DNA from 2 places in the Streptomyces sp. NPDC090119 genome. Region 1 is predicted to be linked to the other one. Evidence: riboswitches for the same ligand, from Rfam matches in the RefSeq annotation. Region 1 holds a riboswitch; the other holds the start of a gene.

Region 1 (7,191 bases):
CGGCGCGTGCGACCCCGTCCGCCACCTCGCGGTCGGTGGAGGCCACGATGACCGGACGGCCGGGCGGTTCGGCGCGCACCAGCTGACGGATCAGCTCGTCGGCCGTCACCCCGGGCTTGGAGAACAGCACCCTGACCCCGCGCGGCGGCGCGAGCAGGACCGGCGCGACCAGTTCGGCGCCGTCGAAGACACAGGTGACCTCGGCGCCGGTCTGCGCGGCGAGCGCGGAGAGCTGGCCGAGGAGTCTGAGCCGCTGCTTCTCCAGCGGCATCTGCGGATAGCCGGTCTTGGTGACGTTGTAGCCGTCGACCACCAGATGAGCCTGCGGCAGGGCCAGCAACTGGTCCAGGATCGCGGGGTCGTGCTCGGACAGGGCGCGGGCGGCGATGTCCTTGGGGCTCATCCGGCCCGGCTCGACCGCGTCCACGGTCTCGGCCGGGCGCACCGACACCGGCGGCAGCGCGAGTTCGCGGCGCAGCCCCTGGGCCGCCTCCAGCACGGTGTCGAGCAGCAGCCGTACCCGCATGTCCTCCACGCTGCGGCCCTCGCGGACCGCGCGGCGGGTCGCCTCCAGGGCGGCCTCCGACTCGCCGAGGCGGGTCTTCAGCCGACGGGACTCGCTCTCGGCGGCCGACACGGCCACCTGCCCCTCGGCGCGCACCGACTCGGTCTCGGCGCGCTCCTTGCGCAGCGCGGCCTCACCGCGCTTGACGTCGCTCAGGGCCGAGCGCAGCTTGCGGTGCAGCGCGTCGGTCTCCTTCTTGGCCGCGTCCAGTTCGGCGCGAAACCGACCGGTCTCGGTACGGGCGTGCTCGCGGGCCTGGGCCAGCTCCTCGCGCAGCCGCTCCAGCTCGGCCCGGCTCTCGTCGTCCGCGCGTTCGGCGTCCGCGCGCTGGGCCTCCTCACCGGCCGCGGCGACCAGCTTGGCCCAGCCCGTCGGGCGCAGCACATAGGCGGCGGCCGCGACGTCCAGCGGGTCGGCGGCCGGGGGCGGGGAGCCCGCTTCCAGGGCGCCGCACAGCTCCGGCTGGGTCTCCTTGTAGCGCTCGCCGATCCGCTGCCGGAAGAGGCGTTCCGTCTCCAGCGCGGCCGCCATCGCGGTCCCGGCGAACTTGGCCCGCCGGTTCGGGGTGAACCGGGCGTACTGCCGCAGCTGGGCGGGCAGTTCGGCCATGGTCAGGGCTCCGAAGGCGTCCGAGACGATCTGCACGACCCGGCGGCGCACGCCGTCGGGCAGCGGACGGTCAAGCACCTCGGCGGTGCCGTCCTCCGGCCCCCCGTCCGCGGTCTCCATAATCCGTCACACCCCAATGCCCGACATGCCCGACCCACCTGTTCCGTCCCGCGCGGCGCGCCCCGCTCTCCTAGGAGGCGGTGCCCGGCCTGTCCACGAGTTCCACCTGGTCCACCGCGTTGCACCAGCGGCAGCGGACCGACTCGATGGTCTCACTGACCACCTCGCGTTCCTCGACGGTCGGCTCTCCGGCCAGGTCGAGGTGGACGTACTCGACGGCCTTGGAGGAGCGGGTCACGTCGAATCGGGTGAGGTTGCCGCACAGGGTGCAGCGCCAGCGTGTCGTGGCGGTCGGCGGAGGAACCGTCATGGTGCAGCTCGCTTCCTTCTCGTCGCTTGGGTGGCCGGTCGCGCGCCGGGTCCCGGCGCGTGTGGCCGTAACCCTACGGCCTGCCGGGTGTTCGCCGCCCGCCTGTCCGAAGCGGCGAGGCGGTCTGTACCAGTGCGTCCGGTTACGTCATGCTCTGTATTCATGATCAGAGAGTGGAGCACGACCGCCGCCCGGACCGTCAGGGCGGTCCGGACCACCCCGGCGCCGCTGACGTACGGCCTCATCGCCCTGTGCTGCCTGATCTTCCTGCTGGGCCCGGCCTCCGGCTTCACCCGCGCGTACGGCACCGGGGAGACGCTGCTCGCGGCGCAGCGGGCGTACTTCCGGCACTGGGGGGTGATCCCGGCCGGGCTCTTCGCGGAGCCGGTGCGCGAGGCGCTCACCCCGGTGACCGCGCTGTTCGTGCACGGCAGCTGGGTGCATCTGCTCGGCAACATGCTCTTCCTCTTCGTCTTCGGCGTGCTGACCGAGGAACGGATGGGCCGCGTCGAGTTCACCCTGTTCTACGTCGGCTGCGGCTACCTCGCCCTGCTCGGGTACGCGCTCGCCAACGCGGACTCCGAGCAGTCCCTGGTCGGTGCCTCGGGCGCCATCTCGGCGGTCCTCGGCGCGTTCCTCCACCTCTTTCCGCGGGCCCGTGTCACCAGTCTCCTCCCGTTCCTGTTCTTCCTCCCGCTGCGCTTCCCGGCCTGGGTGGTGCTGCCCTTCTGGGCCGCCCTCCAGTGGTACGCGGCGGGCCGCGCGCCCGAGGGCCCCGGCGTCGCCTACCTCGCCCATGTGATCGGCTTCTGCCTGGGCTTCGGCTACGCCTGGCTGCGGTACGGGCGCAAGCAGGGCGAGAAGGACGGTCCGGGCGAGGCTAGAGTTGGGCCCGCCCCGGCTCCGGCGTCCAAGGGAGAGAACCAGCCGTGATCACCGCGATCGTCCTGATCAAGACCAGCGTGGACCGGATTCCGGAGATCGCCGAACAGATCGCCGCGCTGGAGAGCGTGAGCGAGGTCTTCTCCGTCACCGGTACCTACGACCTGATCGCCATGGTCCGCGTGGCCCGCCACGAGGATCTCGCCGAGGTCATCCCCGGCCGCATCAGCAAGATCCAGGGCGTGGAGGGCACCGACACCCACGTCGCCTTCCGCACCTACTCCCAGCACGACCTGGAAGCGGCCTTCGCGATCGGCCTGGACTCCTGACCCGCCCGGACTCCTGACGAGCCTCAGTTCTCCGGGACGCAGCGGCCGTTCTCCGTGCGGTAGGTCCACTTCGCACCCTGGGTGACCAGTTCGCGTACCGCCGTCACGAAGCGGGTGACGTCCTCGTCCGGGGTGCCCGCGCCGAAGCTGACGCGGAGGGCGTTCAGGGTCCCGGTGCCGCAGCCGCTCTGCTCGGCGGGGCCGGTGCCCAGGAGCGCGTGCACCAAGGGGTGGGCGCAGAACAGGCCGTCGCGGACGCCGATGCCGTACTCGGCGGAGAGCGCTGCGGCGAGATGGGAGCTGTTCCAGCCGTCGACGACGAAGGACAGCACACCGACCCGCGGGGCGTCGTCACCGAAGAGGGAGAGCACCCGCACCTGGGGCACCTCGGTGAGACCCGCGCGGAGCAGCCCGAGCAGCCGCTCCTCACGGGCGGCCAGCGCCTCGGGACCGGCCTCGGCGAGCGCCCGGCAGGCCGAGGCGACCGCGTAGGCGCCGATGACGTTGGGGGAACCCGCCTCGTGCCGGGCGGCGCCCTCGTGCCACTCCACCTCCACCGAGCCGTCCGCGCGCCGGGCCACCGTGCGGCTGGCGCCGCCGCCCGCGAGGTACGGCTCGGCCGCCGTGAGCCAGTCGGCCCGCCCGGCCAGCACCCCGGAGCCGAAGGGCGCGTACAGCTTGTGCCCGGAGAACGCGATCCAGTCCACGTCCAGCTCCCGCACGCTCACCGGCCGGTGCGGCACCAGCTGGGCGGCGTCCAGGACGATCCGCGCGCCGGACGCGTGCGCGGCCGCCGCCAGTTCACGCACCGGCCACAGCTCGCCGGTGACGTTGGAGGCGCCGGTGACGCAGACCAGCGCGGGGCGCGCGGTGTCCCGGGCGGCGAGGGCCCGCTCCAGCGTGCGCACGGCCGCCTCGGGAGTGCGCGGGGCGTCCAGGAAGGTCACGTCGGCCGCGCGCCAGGGCAGCAGCGCGGCGTGGTGCTCGGTCTCGAAGACGTACACCTCGCACCCGGCGGGCAGCGCGCGGGCCAGCAGGTTCAGCGAGTCCGTGGTGGACCGGGTGAAGACCACCTGGTCGTCGTCCCGGCAGTGGAGGAACTCCGCGACCGTGCGGCGGGCGTTCTCGAACAGCTCGGTGGAGAGCTGCGAGAGGTGCCCGGCGCCCCGGTGCACGCTGCCGTAGTAGGGGACGTAGGCGGCGATGTCGTCCCAGACCCGCTGGAGGGCGGGGGCGCTGGCGGCGTAGTCGAGCGCGGCGTAGCCCACCTCGCCGCCGGTGACGAGCGGCACGGTGACGTCCCGGCCGAGCACCGGCAGCGGGGCGGGCAGGGTCTCGGTGGCGGCGGGGGCGGGGGCGAAGGCGGTGGAGACGGACATGGCTGAACTCCCGTGAGGCAGGCCGGAGTCACCGCGGGCGCAGGGCATGCGGGCGCGGCACCGGAAGGCGCGGAAAAGAGAGAAAAGGGGTGTGCGGAGGCGGGGCTCGGCGGCCCTAGCGCATTCGCTTGCTCACGGAAGAAGGCTCCCTCGTACGACCAGGACCCCTGGCTCTTCGAGGGGTCCGCGCTTGCCGTGGACCTTCTGGACCACGGCCTGGTCCTCACCCGGAGCACCCCGCCACGGACGGAGGGTTGCCGGACAGCCGGCCGGGGCCGCATGGCTGTCGCTCATGACCTGACACGCAAGTTATCCGGACGGATCACCCGGCGCAACCGGCGTCCGGATGCCGGAACGCCGGCGCGGCGGAGAGCCACCGCTCCCCGCCGCGCCGAAACGACACCCGCTACCGGTTGCTCGCGGCCACCCAGCGCTCCAGCGTGCGCGCCGCGGCGCCGGAGTCGATGGACTCGGCGGCCCGCGCCATGCCCGCCCGTAGCTGGTCGGCCAGCGGCTCCCCGGTCGGGTCCAGCGCGACCAGCGCGGCCGCCGAGTTCAGCAGCACCGCGTCCCGCACCGGCCCGCGCTCGCCCTCCAGCACCTGCCGGGCCACCATCGCGTTGTATGCCGGGTCGCCGCCGCGCAGCGCCTCCACCGGCACCAGCTCGATGCCGACGTCCCGCGGGTCGAAGACCTCCTCGGTGACCTTGCCGTCGCGCACGATCCACACCCGCGAGGGCGCGGTGGTGGTCAGCTCGTCCAGGCCGTCCTCGCCCCGGAAGACGAGGGAGGAGTTGCCGCGCTCGGCGAAGACGCCCGCCACGATCGGTGCCATGGCGAGGTTCGCCACGCCGACCGCCTGGGACCGCACCCGCGCCGGGTTGGTCAGCGGACCGATGACGTTGAAGACCGTACGGATGCCCAGCTGGCCGCGGGCGGCGCCGACGTGACGCAGCGCCGGGTGGAACTTGACCGCGAAGCAGAAGGTGATCCCCGCCTCCTCCGCGACCTCCGCCACCCGCTTCGGCGTCAGCTCCAGGTTCACCCCGAGCCGCTCCAGCACGTCCGAGGAACCGGAGGCCGAGGACGCGGCCCGGTTGCCGTGCTTGATGACCTTGGCACCTGTGCCCGCCACCACGATGGAGGACATCGTGGAGATGTTCACCGTCTTGGCGCCGTCCCCGCCGGTGCCGACGATGTCCACGGTCCGGCCGGGCACCTCGATCACGTTGGCGTGCTCATACATCGCCCGGACGATCCCGGTGATCTCCTCGACCGTCTCGCCCTTGGCCCGCAGCGCCACCAGGAAGCCCGCGATCTGGGCGTCCGTGGCCTCGCCGCGCATGATCCGGTCCATCGCCCAGGCGGTGGCGTCCGCGCTCTGGTCCCGGCCCTCCAGCAGGGCGTTCAGTACCTCGGGCCAGGAACGGCCCGCCGCGGTGTCGCCTCCAGCGGGGGTCACAGCGCTCATCAGCCGCTCCTGGGTGTGTGAGAAAGACAGGTCGTACGCGTCCTGCGGGCACGTGGGGTGCCCGGTCCCACCTTATCCAGCCTGAACAGGGCGAAGGGCCCCGCCGGTGTTCCGGACGGGGCCCTTCGGCCGTGGTGTGGCGACGCGGGGATCAGTGGTGGCCGTGGCCGCTCGTGATCTCCTTGTACTCGTCGACGGTCGCCTTCGGGATCTGGTTGTCCTCGCCGTAGTAGGCGTTGGACAGCTTGACCCGGAGCCGCTCGGCGGGCTTGACCTTGCGCTCGACCCCGTTCTCGTCGACCGTGGGGCCGATCTCGGCGGGCTCGTACTGGTGGTGCGCCGTCAGGGTGTGGAGCTGCTCCTGGCTGAGCGGCTCGTGCACCTCGATGAACTCACCGTGCGGCAGGCGCTTGATGATGCCGGTCTCGCGGCCGTGCAGCACCTTGTCCTTGTCCCGGCGCTGGAGGCCCAGGCAGATCCGCTTGGTGACGATGAACGCGATCACCGGTCCGGCGAAGAAGAAGATCCGGACGAACCAGGTGACCTGGTTGATCGACAGGTGGAAGTGGGTGGCCCACAGGTCGTTGCCACCGCCGACCAGACCGATCATGTACACCGTGACCCAGGCGACACCGAACGCGGTACGCGTCGGGGCGTTGCGCGGGCGGTCCAGGATGTGGTGCTCGCTCTTGTCGCCGGTGACCCAGGACTCGATGAACGGGTAGACGGCGATGGCCATCAGCACGAGACCGAACAGGACCAGCGGGATGAACACGCCCAGGACCAGCGTGTGGCCCCAGAAGTTGATCTCCCAGCCCGGCATGTAGCGGACCAGACCCTCGGCGAAGCCCATGTACCAGTCGGGCTGGGCGCCGGTGGAGACCTGGTCGGGCCGGTACGGGCCCATCGCCCAGATCGGGTTGATCTGCGCGATCGCCGCGATGGCCGCGATGACACCGAAGACCAGGAAGAAGAAGCCTCCGGCCTTCGCCATGTACACCGGCAGCAGCGGCATGCCGACGACGTTGGTCTCCTTCTTCCCCGGACCCGCGAACTGCGTGTGCTTGTGGTAGAAGACCAGGATCAGGTGCGCCACCATCAGGCCGAGCATGATGCCCGGCAGCAGCAGGATGTGGATCGAGTAGAACCGGGCCACGAAGTCGTGACCGGGGAACTCGCCGCCGAAGAGGAAGAACGAGATGTACGTGCCGACGATCGGCATGGACAGGATCGCGCCCTCGGTGAAGCGCACACCGGTGCCGGAGAGCAGGTCGTCCGGGAGCGAGTAACCGGTGAAACCGGTGAACATGCCGAGGACGAACAGCAGGAAGCCGAACAGCCAGTTGACCTCACGCGGCTTGCGGAACGCACCCGTGAAGAACACGCGCATCATGTGCACGAACATGCCGGCGAGGAAGATCAGCGCGGCCCAGTGGTGGATCTGCCGGATGAGCAGACCACCGCGCACATCGAAGGAGATGTGCAGGGTCGAGTTGAACGCCTCCGACATCAGCTGTCCCTGGAGC
Region 2 (7,191 bases), on a different contig from region 1:
CGGGCCCTGCGCTCTGCTGGAGACGTTCAGGCGGTGACGCGAACCATGTCGGCCTGCGGACCCTTCTGGCCCTGCGAGATCTCGAACTCCACCCGCTGGCCCTCTTCCAGGGCGCGGTAGCCGTCCATCTGAATGGCGCTGTAGTGGACGAAGACGTCCGCACCACCGTCGACCGCGATGAAGCCGTACCCCTTCTCCGCGTTGAACCACTTGACGGTGCCCTGAGCCATGCCAACTCCCCTATTACTGGCCCTTGCGCGGACCCGCACCTCGCGGACCCGGGTCAGACCTCGCACCCCATTGGTCGGGGGCGTGCGCCGGAACGCGTCGACCGCGGCTGAATGTATCTGTCCAACTGCCGTCTGCAACAGGTCAATCGGACGAGAATTCCGGACGGACACAGTCCGGAATCTGCCGCAACTTCGGTCGAATTCAGGGCAAGTCGGGCCCCGTAAAAACAACAAATGCCGCACATTACCCGTGCATTTTGGCTACTTCTTGTCGGGTCAGCGGCATGAATCAAGGGCCCCCGGCCCAGCTGAGCGGGAGCGCGTTCCCCAACCCTACCGCGCTCAATCACACAGAATGGCCCCCTCCGTTTCTCTTACGGAGAAGGCCATTCGCTGAACTGACGGTAACCGTGGTTACCGAAGGTAATTTCAGCCTCCGGCGACCGCCGGAATGATGGAGACACCCGCGCCGTCGGGGGTCACGGTCTGAAGTCCGCCCTCGAAACGCACGTCGTCGTCATTGACGTAGACATTCACGAACCGGCGCAGCTTGCCCTGGTCGTCCAGGACGCGGGCTGCGATGCCCGTGTGCGTCTTCTCCAGGTCCTCGATGACCTCGGCGAGCGTGCCGCCCTCGGCGGCGACCTCGGCCTGGCCGCCGGTGTAGGTGCGCAGGATGGTCGGGATGCGAACGGTCACGCTCATGCGAGGCCAGCCTCTCGGAAGGAGTCCAGGTTCGGGCGGATGGTCGCGGACAGGCCGGTACCGGCGACCGCGTCCAGGGTCTTCAGGCCGTCGCCGGTGTTGAGGACGACGGTGGTGAGCGAGGGGTCCAGCGCGCCGGACTCGATCAGCTTGCGGGTGACACCGACCGTCACCCCGCCCGCCGTCTCGGCGAAGATGCCCTCGGTGCGGGCCAGCAGCTTGATGGCGTCCACGATCTGCGGGTCCGTCACGTCCTCCACCGCGCCACCGGTGCGGCGGGCGATGTCCAGCACGTACGGCCCGTCGGCCGGGTTGCCGATGGCGAGGGACTTGGCGATGGTGTCCGGCTTCTGCGGCCGCACCACGTCGTGGCCCGCCTTGTACGCGGCCGACACCGGGGAGCAGCCCTCCGCCTGGGCGCCGAAGATCTTGTACGGCTTGTCCTCGACCAGGCCGAGCGCGATCAGCTCCTTCAGCCCCTTGTCGATCTTGGTGAGCTGGGAGCCGGAGGCGATCGGCACCACCAGCTGGTCGGGCAGCCGCCAGCCGAGCTGCTCGCAGATCTCGTAGGCGAGGGTCTTGGAGCCCTCGGCGTAGTACGGCCGCAGGTTGACGTTGACGAAGCCCCAGCCCTCGCCCGCCGGGTCGCCGATCAGCTCGGAGCAGAAGCGGTTCACGTCGTCGTAGTTGCCCTCGATGCCGACCAGCTCACCGCCGTAGACGGCGGCCATGACGACCTTGCCCTGCTCCAGGTCGTGCGGGATGAACACGCAGGACCGCAGCCCCGCGCGGGCGGCGGCGGCGCCGACCGCGCCGGCCAGGTTGCCGGTGGAGGAGCAGGACAGGGTGGTGAAGCCGAAGGCGCGGGCGGCCTCCAGCGCCTGGGCGACGACGCGGTCCTTGAAGGAGTGCGTCGGGTTGCCGGAGTCGTCCTTGACGAACAGCCCGCCCGTGACGCCGAGTTCGGCCGCCAGGCGGTCGGCCTTGACCAGCGGGGTCCAGCCGGGGTTGAGGTTGGGCTTGTCGGCCACGTCGGCGGGGACGGGCAGCAGCGGGGCGTAGCGCCAGATGTTCGCGGGGCCGGACTCGATGCGGGCGCGGAGCTTCTCGGTGTCGTACGCGGAGAAGTCGTAGGCGATCTCCAGCGGCCCGAAACACTCCTCACAGGCGAAGACGGGCCCGAGCGGGACGCGGTGTCCGCACTCCCGGCAGCTCAGGGCGGCGGCGGGGCCGAGATCTACGGTGGGGGTGGCGACAGTCTGCACAGCCATGGAGGCGAGGCCCTTTCTCCTCATCTTTCCCACGACGCATCTCGCCGTGAGACGGATTTGGCACCTTCCCTAGCCGGGAGCCTCGCGGTGTCGCGGTGTGTCGCGCGCACGAGACCGGCTGGAGGGTTGCCGGGGCTTCATCGGGCCGTTTCCCTCTGCCCCTCTGGATGAGCGGTATTCGGTTGTGAACGCCCGCCGACCTCGACATGCGATGGTCATCGGCGTTGTCCAAGACTGTAACCGAAGGCCAGGAGAGTTGAAGGTGTCGTCCGAACCGCGAGATGGATCACGTGAGGAGCCGCAGACCATGCTGGAAGAAACCGAGCGCTGGCTGGCCACCCGCTCCTGGTCCGTGGCCGACCGCCCGCCGCACCGCGTGCTGGCCGCCAAGCAGCGGTCCGGGCAGCGGGTCTCCGTGGTGCTGCCCGCGCTGAACGAGGAGGCGACGGTCGGCGAGATCGTCTCCGTGATCCGGCACGACCTGATGGCGCAGGCGCCGCTGGTGGACGAGATAGTCGTGGTGGACTCCGGGTCCACCGACCGCACCGCCGAGGTGGCGGCCGCCGCGGGCGCGCGGGTCGTGCACCGGGACGACATCCTGCCCCGGCTGCCCGCCGTGCCCGGCAAGGGCGAGGTGCTGTGGCGCTCCCTGCTGGCGACCAGCGGGGACATCGTGGCCTTCGTCGACGCCGACCTGCGCGAGTTCTCCTCCGACTTCGTCCTCGGCATCGTCGGCCCGCTGCTCACCGATCCGGGGATCGACCTGGTCAAGGCGATGTACGACCGTCCGCTGGGCGGCGCCGCCGGGCAGGGCGGCCGAGTGACCGAGCTGATGGCGCGCCCGCTGCTGAACATGCACTGGCCGCAGCTGGCCGGGTTCGTGCAGCCGCTGGGCGGGGAGTACGCGGCCCGGCGCTCGCTGCTGGAGCGGCTGCCGTTCCCGGTGGGGTACGGGGTCGAGCTGGGCATGCTGGTCGACTCGCTGCATCTGGTCGGGCTGGACGCGCTGGCCCAGGTGGACGTCGGGGTGCGCAAGCACCGGCACCAGGACGGGCAGGCGCTCGGCCGGATGGCGGCCGCGATCTACCGCACCGCGCAGCTCCGGCTCGCGCGCGGGCACCTGGTGCGGCCCGCGCTGACCCAGTTCGAGCGGGGGGTGGACGGTTTCGAGCCGCGTACCCACTCGGTGGACACCGAGGAGCGGCCGCCGATGGCGGAGATCGCGGAGTACGCGGCGCGGAAGGTGGCGTGAGCGGGGCCGTATACGGTCCGGCTCGCCGGTCGCGCGTACGTTTGAGCGTTTGTGGGCCGGGCTAGGTTGAGGCCATGGCTACGCAGGGTGCTGAGGTGCTGGTCGCGTCCAATCGCGGCCCGGTTTCGTACACGGTGGGTCCGGACGGGGAGCTGGGCTCCCGGCGGGGTGGCGGCGGTCTCGTCTCGGGGCTGTCGGCGATCGGTCCGGACACCGACGCGGTGTGGGTGTGCGCCGCGCTCGGGGACGGCGACCGGGAGGCGGTGCGGCGCGCGGGCGGCGGGCTGCTCCCCGCCGAGGACACCGGCGGGCAGCGGGTGCGGATGCTGGACATCGACGCGGACGTCTACGCCGACGCGTACAACGGGATCGCCAACTCGGCGCTGTGGTTCGTGCACCACATGATGTACCAGACCCCGCTGGAGCCGGTGTTCGACGCGGAGTTCCGTCGGCAGTGGGACGCGTACCGCGCCTACAACCAGGCGTTCGCCCAGGCGCTGGCCGAGGAGGCGGGGCAGGGCGCGGCGGTGCTGATCCAGGACTACCACCTGGCGCTGGCCCCCCGGATGCTGCGCAAGCTCCGCCCCGACCTGCGCATCGGCCACTTCTCGCACACCCCCTGGGCGCCGCCGGACTACTTCCGCCTGCTCCCGGACGACATCGCGGCCGAGCTGCTCACCGGCATCCTGGGCGCGGACCGGGCGGCGTTCCTGACCCGGCGCTGGGCGGACGCGTTCACCGACTGCTGCCACGCGGTGCTGGGCCCCGGCATCCCGTCGGGTACGGAGATCGGGGTGCACGGTCTGGGCGCGGACGCGGAGTTCCTGCGGGAGCGGGCGCACCGGGCGGACGTGGACGAGCGGATGGCGGCGCTGCGCGAGCAGATCGGCGAGGGGCGCCGGTCGATCGTCCGGGTGGACCGCACCGAGCTGTCCAAGAACATCGTGCGCGGCCTGCTGGCGTACCGCCGCCTCCTGGAGGACCACCCCGAGTGGCGCGAGCGCGTGGTCCACGTGGCCTTCGCCTACCCGTCCCGCCAGGACCTCGCCCTGTACCGCTCCTACATGGACGAGGTACGCCGGGTCGCGGAGGAGATCAACTCCGAGTACGGGACGCCCGGTTGGACCCCGGTCCTGCTCCACCTCGACGACGACTTCGCCCGCTCCCTGGCCGCGTACCGCCTCGCCGACGTGGCCCTGGTGAACCCCATCCGCGACGGCATGAACCTGGTCGCCAAGGAGGTCCCGGTCGTCTCCGACGAGGGCGTCGCCCTGGTCCTCTCCCGCGAGGCGGGCGCCTACGAGGAGCTGGCCGAGCACGCGATCACGGTCAACCCGTACGACGTCGTCGGCACCGCGGAAGCCCTCCACGAGGCCCTGACCCTCCCGGACCCCGCCCGCGCCGAACGCTCCAAGCACCTGGCCTCGGCGGCGACCGCCCTGCCCCCCACCAAGTGGTTCCTGGACCAGCTGACCGCGCTGCGCGGCTGACCGGTCTGCGGCTGTCGGGGTTCGGTCCTCCTCAGCCGCAGAAGTAGGCGTACGGCGCCACCGAGACACCCTCCGCGACGGCGCGCTCATCGTCCTCGTCGGCCGCTGGGTCGAGGTCGAGTGCCCACAGCGAGTGCATGGACCACACGCTGAAACCGGCGTGGAAGTCATGACCGATGTCGGAGGGGGTGCTGGTGTACCCCCGAGCATGGAGATCGGCCACGACGTCGTCGAGGAAACGGTGGGTCAGCTGGATTCCGTCCAGCCGGGCCTCGGCATCCCCTCCCTCGCCGCTGTACTTCATCTCGACGAGCTCGACCGTGCTGTCCGTGCTGTCCGTGCTGTCCGCCGCGTAGGTGATCACCAGCATCGGCGTGGTGTCGTAGACCGCGCGCTCGCCGCCGGGTCCGTGGTACGGCGGTCCGAGACGCTCCTCGACGTGCGCGCGGTGGTCACCGATCTCGACGAGGTCGACACCACGGCCGGGGATGATCTCCATGCCGCGCATGCTGCCATGCTGTCGGCCGGGGCGGACATGAGGGTGGGGCCGCTGTCCTATCCGGCGTGGGCCGCCAAGCCCTCCAGCAGCGCCACCACTCCCCCGGGGCCGTCCACCACCAGGTCCGCGCGTTCCGCCAGTTCCGTGACCTCCGTGCTGCCGCTGCAGACCAACAGGGCCGGGAAGCCGTTGGAGCGGAGTTTTTCCAGGGCCGCGAAGGCGGGGAGGTCGCCGAGGTCGTCGCCCGCGTAGAGGACGGACTCGGCGCCGGTGGTGCGGAGGTGGTCGAGGAGGGCGACGCCCTTGTCCACGCCGGGGGGCCGGAGTTCGAGGACGAGGCGGCCGGGTTCGACGATGAGGCCGTGGCGGGTGGCGAGGTCGGTGAGGGGGGCGCGGAGGGTGTCGAAGGCGGCGTCCGGGTTCTCGGCGCGGCGGGTGTGGACGGCGACCGCGCGGCCCTTCTCCTCGATCCAGGTGCCGGGCCAGGCACCGGCCCGGTCGAGGACGCCGGGGAGTTCGGCGCGGACCGCGGCGATGCCGGGGTGCGGGGCGGGCGCGGTGACGGTGCCGGTCACGGCGTCCCAGCGCTCGGCGCCGTAGTGGCCGAGGACGACGAGGTGCTCCAGGCCGGGGACTCCGGCGAAGCCGCCGTTGCGGACCGCGACCCCGGCGGGGCGGCCGGTGACGACGGCGACGGAGGCCACCTTCGGCGCGAGCGCGGCGAGCGCGGGCACGGCGCCGGGGTGGGCGCGGGCCTGGTCGGGGTCGGCGACGATGGGGGCCAGCGTGCCGTCGAAGTCCAGGCCGATCACGGCGGTGCGCGGCCGGTCCAGCAGCGCCCGCAGACCGTCGCGGCCCGCCCGGGTCACCGGGACCGGCAGCGCGCCGTCCTCGGCGGTGTCGTCGGGGGAAGGGGAAGGGTTGCCCATAGAGCGACACTATCCGCGCGGACCCCGGCTCACGCCTCCGCGGAACTACCGCTCCGACCTTCTCGCCTCACGCACCCGGCGCAGGCGGTTGACCGTGACCGGGTCGTGGGCGAGGGCGCGCTCGTCGTCCAGGAGGGCGTTGAGCAGCTGGTAGTAGCGGACCGGGGCGAGGCCGAGCTGCTCGCGGATGGCGCGCTCCTTCGCGCCGGGGCCGGGAAAGCCCCGGCGCTCCAGCGCGAGGATCGCCTTCTCACGGCTGCCGAGTTCCATGTCGGCCACCGTAACCCCGCCCTCGGACAGTGGCGGCTCAGCCGCCGGACTGCGCCGAGCTGTCGGCCGTCGTGGCGGCGGCCTGGAGGCGGGTGAGCACGCCCGCGGGGCTGCCCGAGGGGGAGACGGCCTGTCCGATGTCCTTCTTCACGGCCGCGCTGACGGCGGCCCAGGAGGTCTTGTTCACCGGGTACTGCTCGGCGGTCGGCATCTGCTCCAGGAAGGCGTGCAGCGGGACGTCGGCCTTCGCGTTCGACTGGCTCATCGCCTCGGAGGCGGAGGTGGTGACGGGCAGCAGGCCGTACTGGTGGGAGAAGTCCAGGACGTTCTTCTGGTCGTACACGAAGTCGAGGAAGCTGCCGATCTGGGCGGCGTGGCCGTTCTGCTTGAAGGCCAGCATCCAGTCGGTGACGCCCATCGCGGCCCTGGCCCGGCCGGTGCGGCCCGGCATCGGGACCATGCCGAACTTCACGCCCTTCGCCTCGGCCTGCCGGATCAGCGTGGGGTGGCCGTTGAGCATGCCGACCTGGCCGTCCGCGAACGCG

What was found. Region 1 has a riboswitch for S-adenosylmethionine ahead of ACIPPM_RS08900 (aminotransferase class V-fold PLP-dependent enzyme). Riboswitches for the same ligand answer to the same signal wherever they lie in the genome.
Region 2: another riboswitch for S-adenosylmethionine. It lies ahead of thrC (threonine synthase); the one in region 1 lies ahead of ACIPPM_RS08900 (aminotransferase class V-fold PLP-dependent enzyme).

What each region holds. Positions count from the first base shown of each region.
Region 1 covers NZ_JBIVDK010000002.1:334,088-341,278, forward strand. Annotated here, with positions in the region: gene ACIPPM_RS08880 (NYN domain-containing protein) at 1-1,297, opposite strand, end outside; gene ACIPPM_RS08885 (hypothetical protein) at 1,365-1,604, opposite strand; gene ACIPPM_RS08890 (rhomboid family intramembrane serine protease) at 1,767-2,537, shown strand; gene ACIPPM_RS08895 (Lrp/AsnC family transcriptional regulator) at 2,534-2,815, shown strand; gene ACIPPM_RS08900 (aminotransferase class V-fold PLP-dependent enzyme) at 2,839-4,194, opposite strand; SAM riboswitch class IV at 4,376-4,492, opposite strand; gene trpD (anthranilate phosphoribosyltransferase) at 4,601-5,665, opposite strand; gene ACIPPM_RS08910 (cytochrome bc complex cytochrome b subunit) at 5,817-7,191, opposite strand, start outside.
Region 2 covers NZ_JBIVDK010000006.1:149,277-156,467, reverse strand. Annotated here, with positions in the region: gene ACIPPM_RS25435 (cold-shock protein) at 27-230, opposite strand; gene ACIPPM_RS25430 (MoaD/ThiS family protein) at 660-935, opposite strand; gene thrC (threonine synthase) at 932-2,206, opposite strand; SAM riboswitch class I at 2,224-2,380, opposite strand; gene ACIPPM_RS25420 (glucosyl-3-phosphoglycerate synthase) at 2,514-3,458, shown strand; gene ACIPPM_RS25415 (trehalose-6-phosphate synthase) at 3,533-4,948, shown strand; gene ACIPPM_RS25410 (hypothetical protein) at 4,980-5,456, opposite strand; gene otsB (trehalose-phosphatase) at 5,504-6,376, opposite strand; gene ACIPPM_RS25400 (DUF3263 domain-containing protein) at 6,422-6,646, opposite strand; gene ACIPPM_RS25395 (extracellular solute-binding protein) at 6,684-7,191, opposite strand, start outside.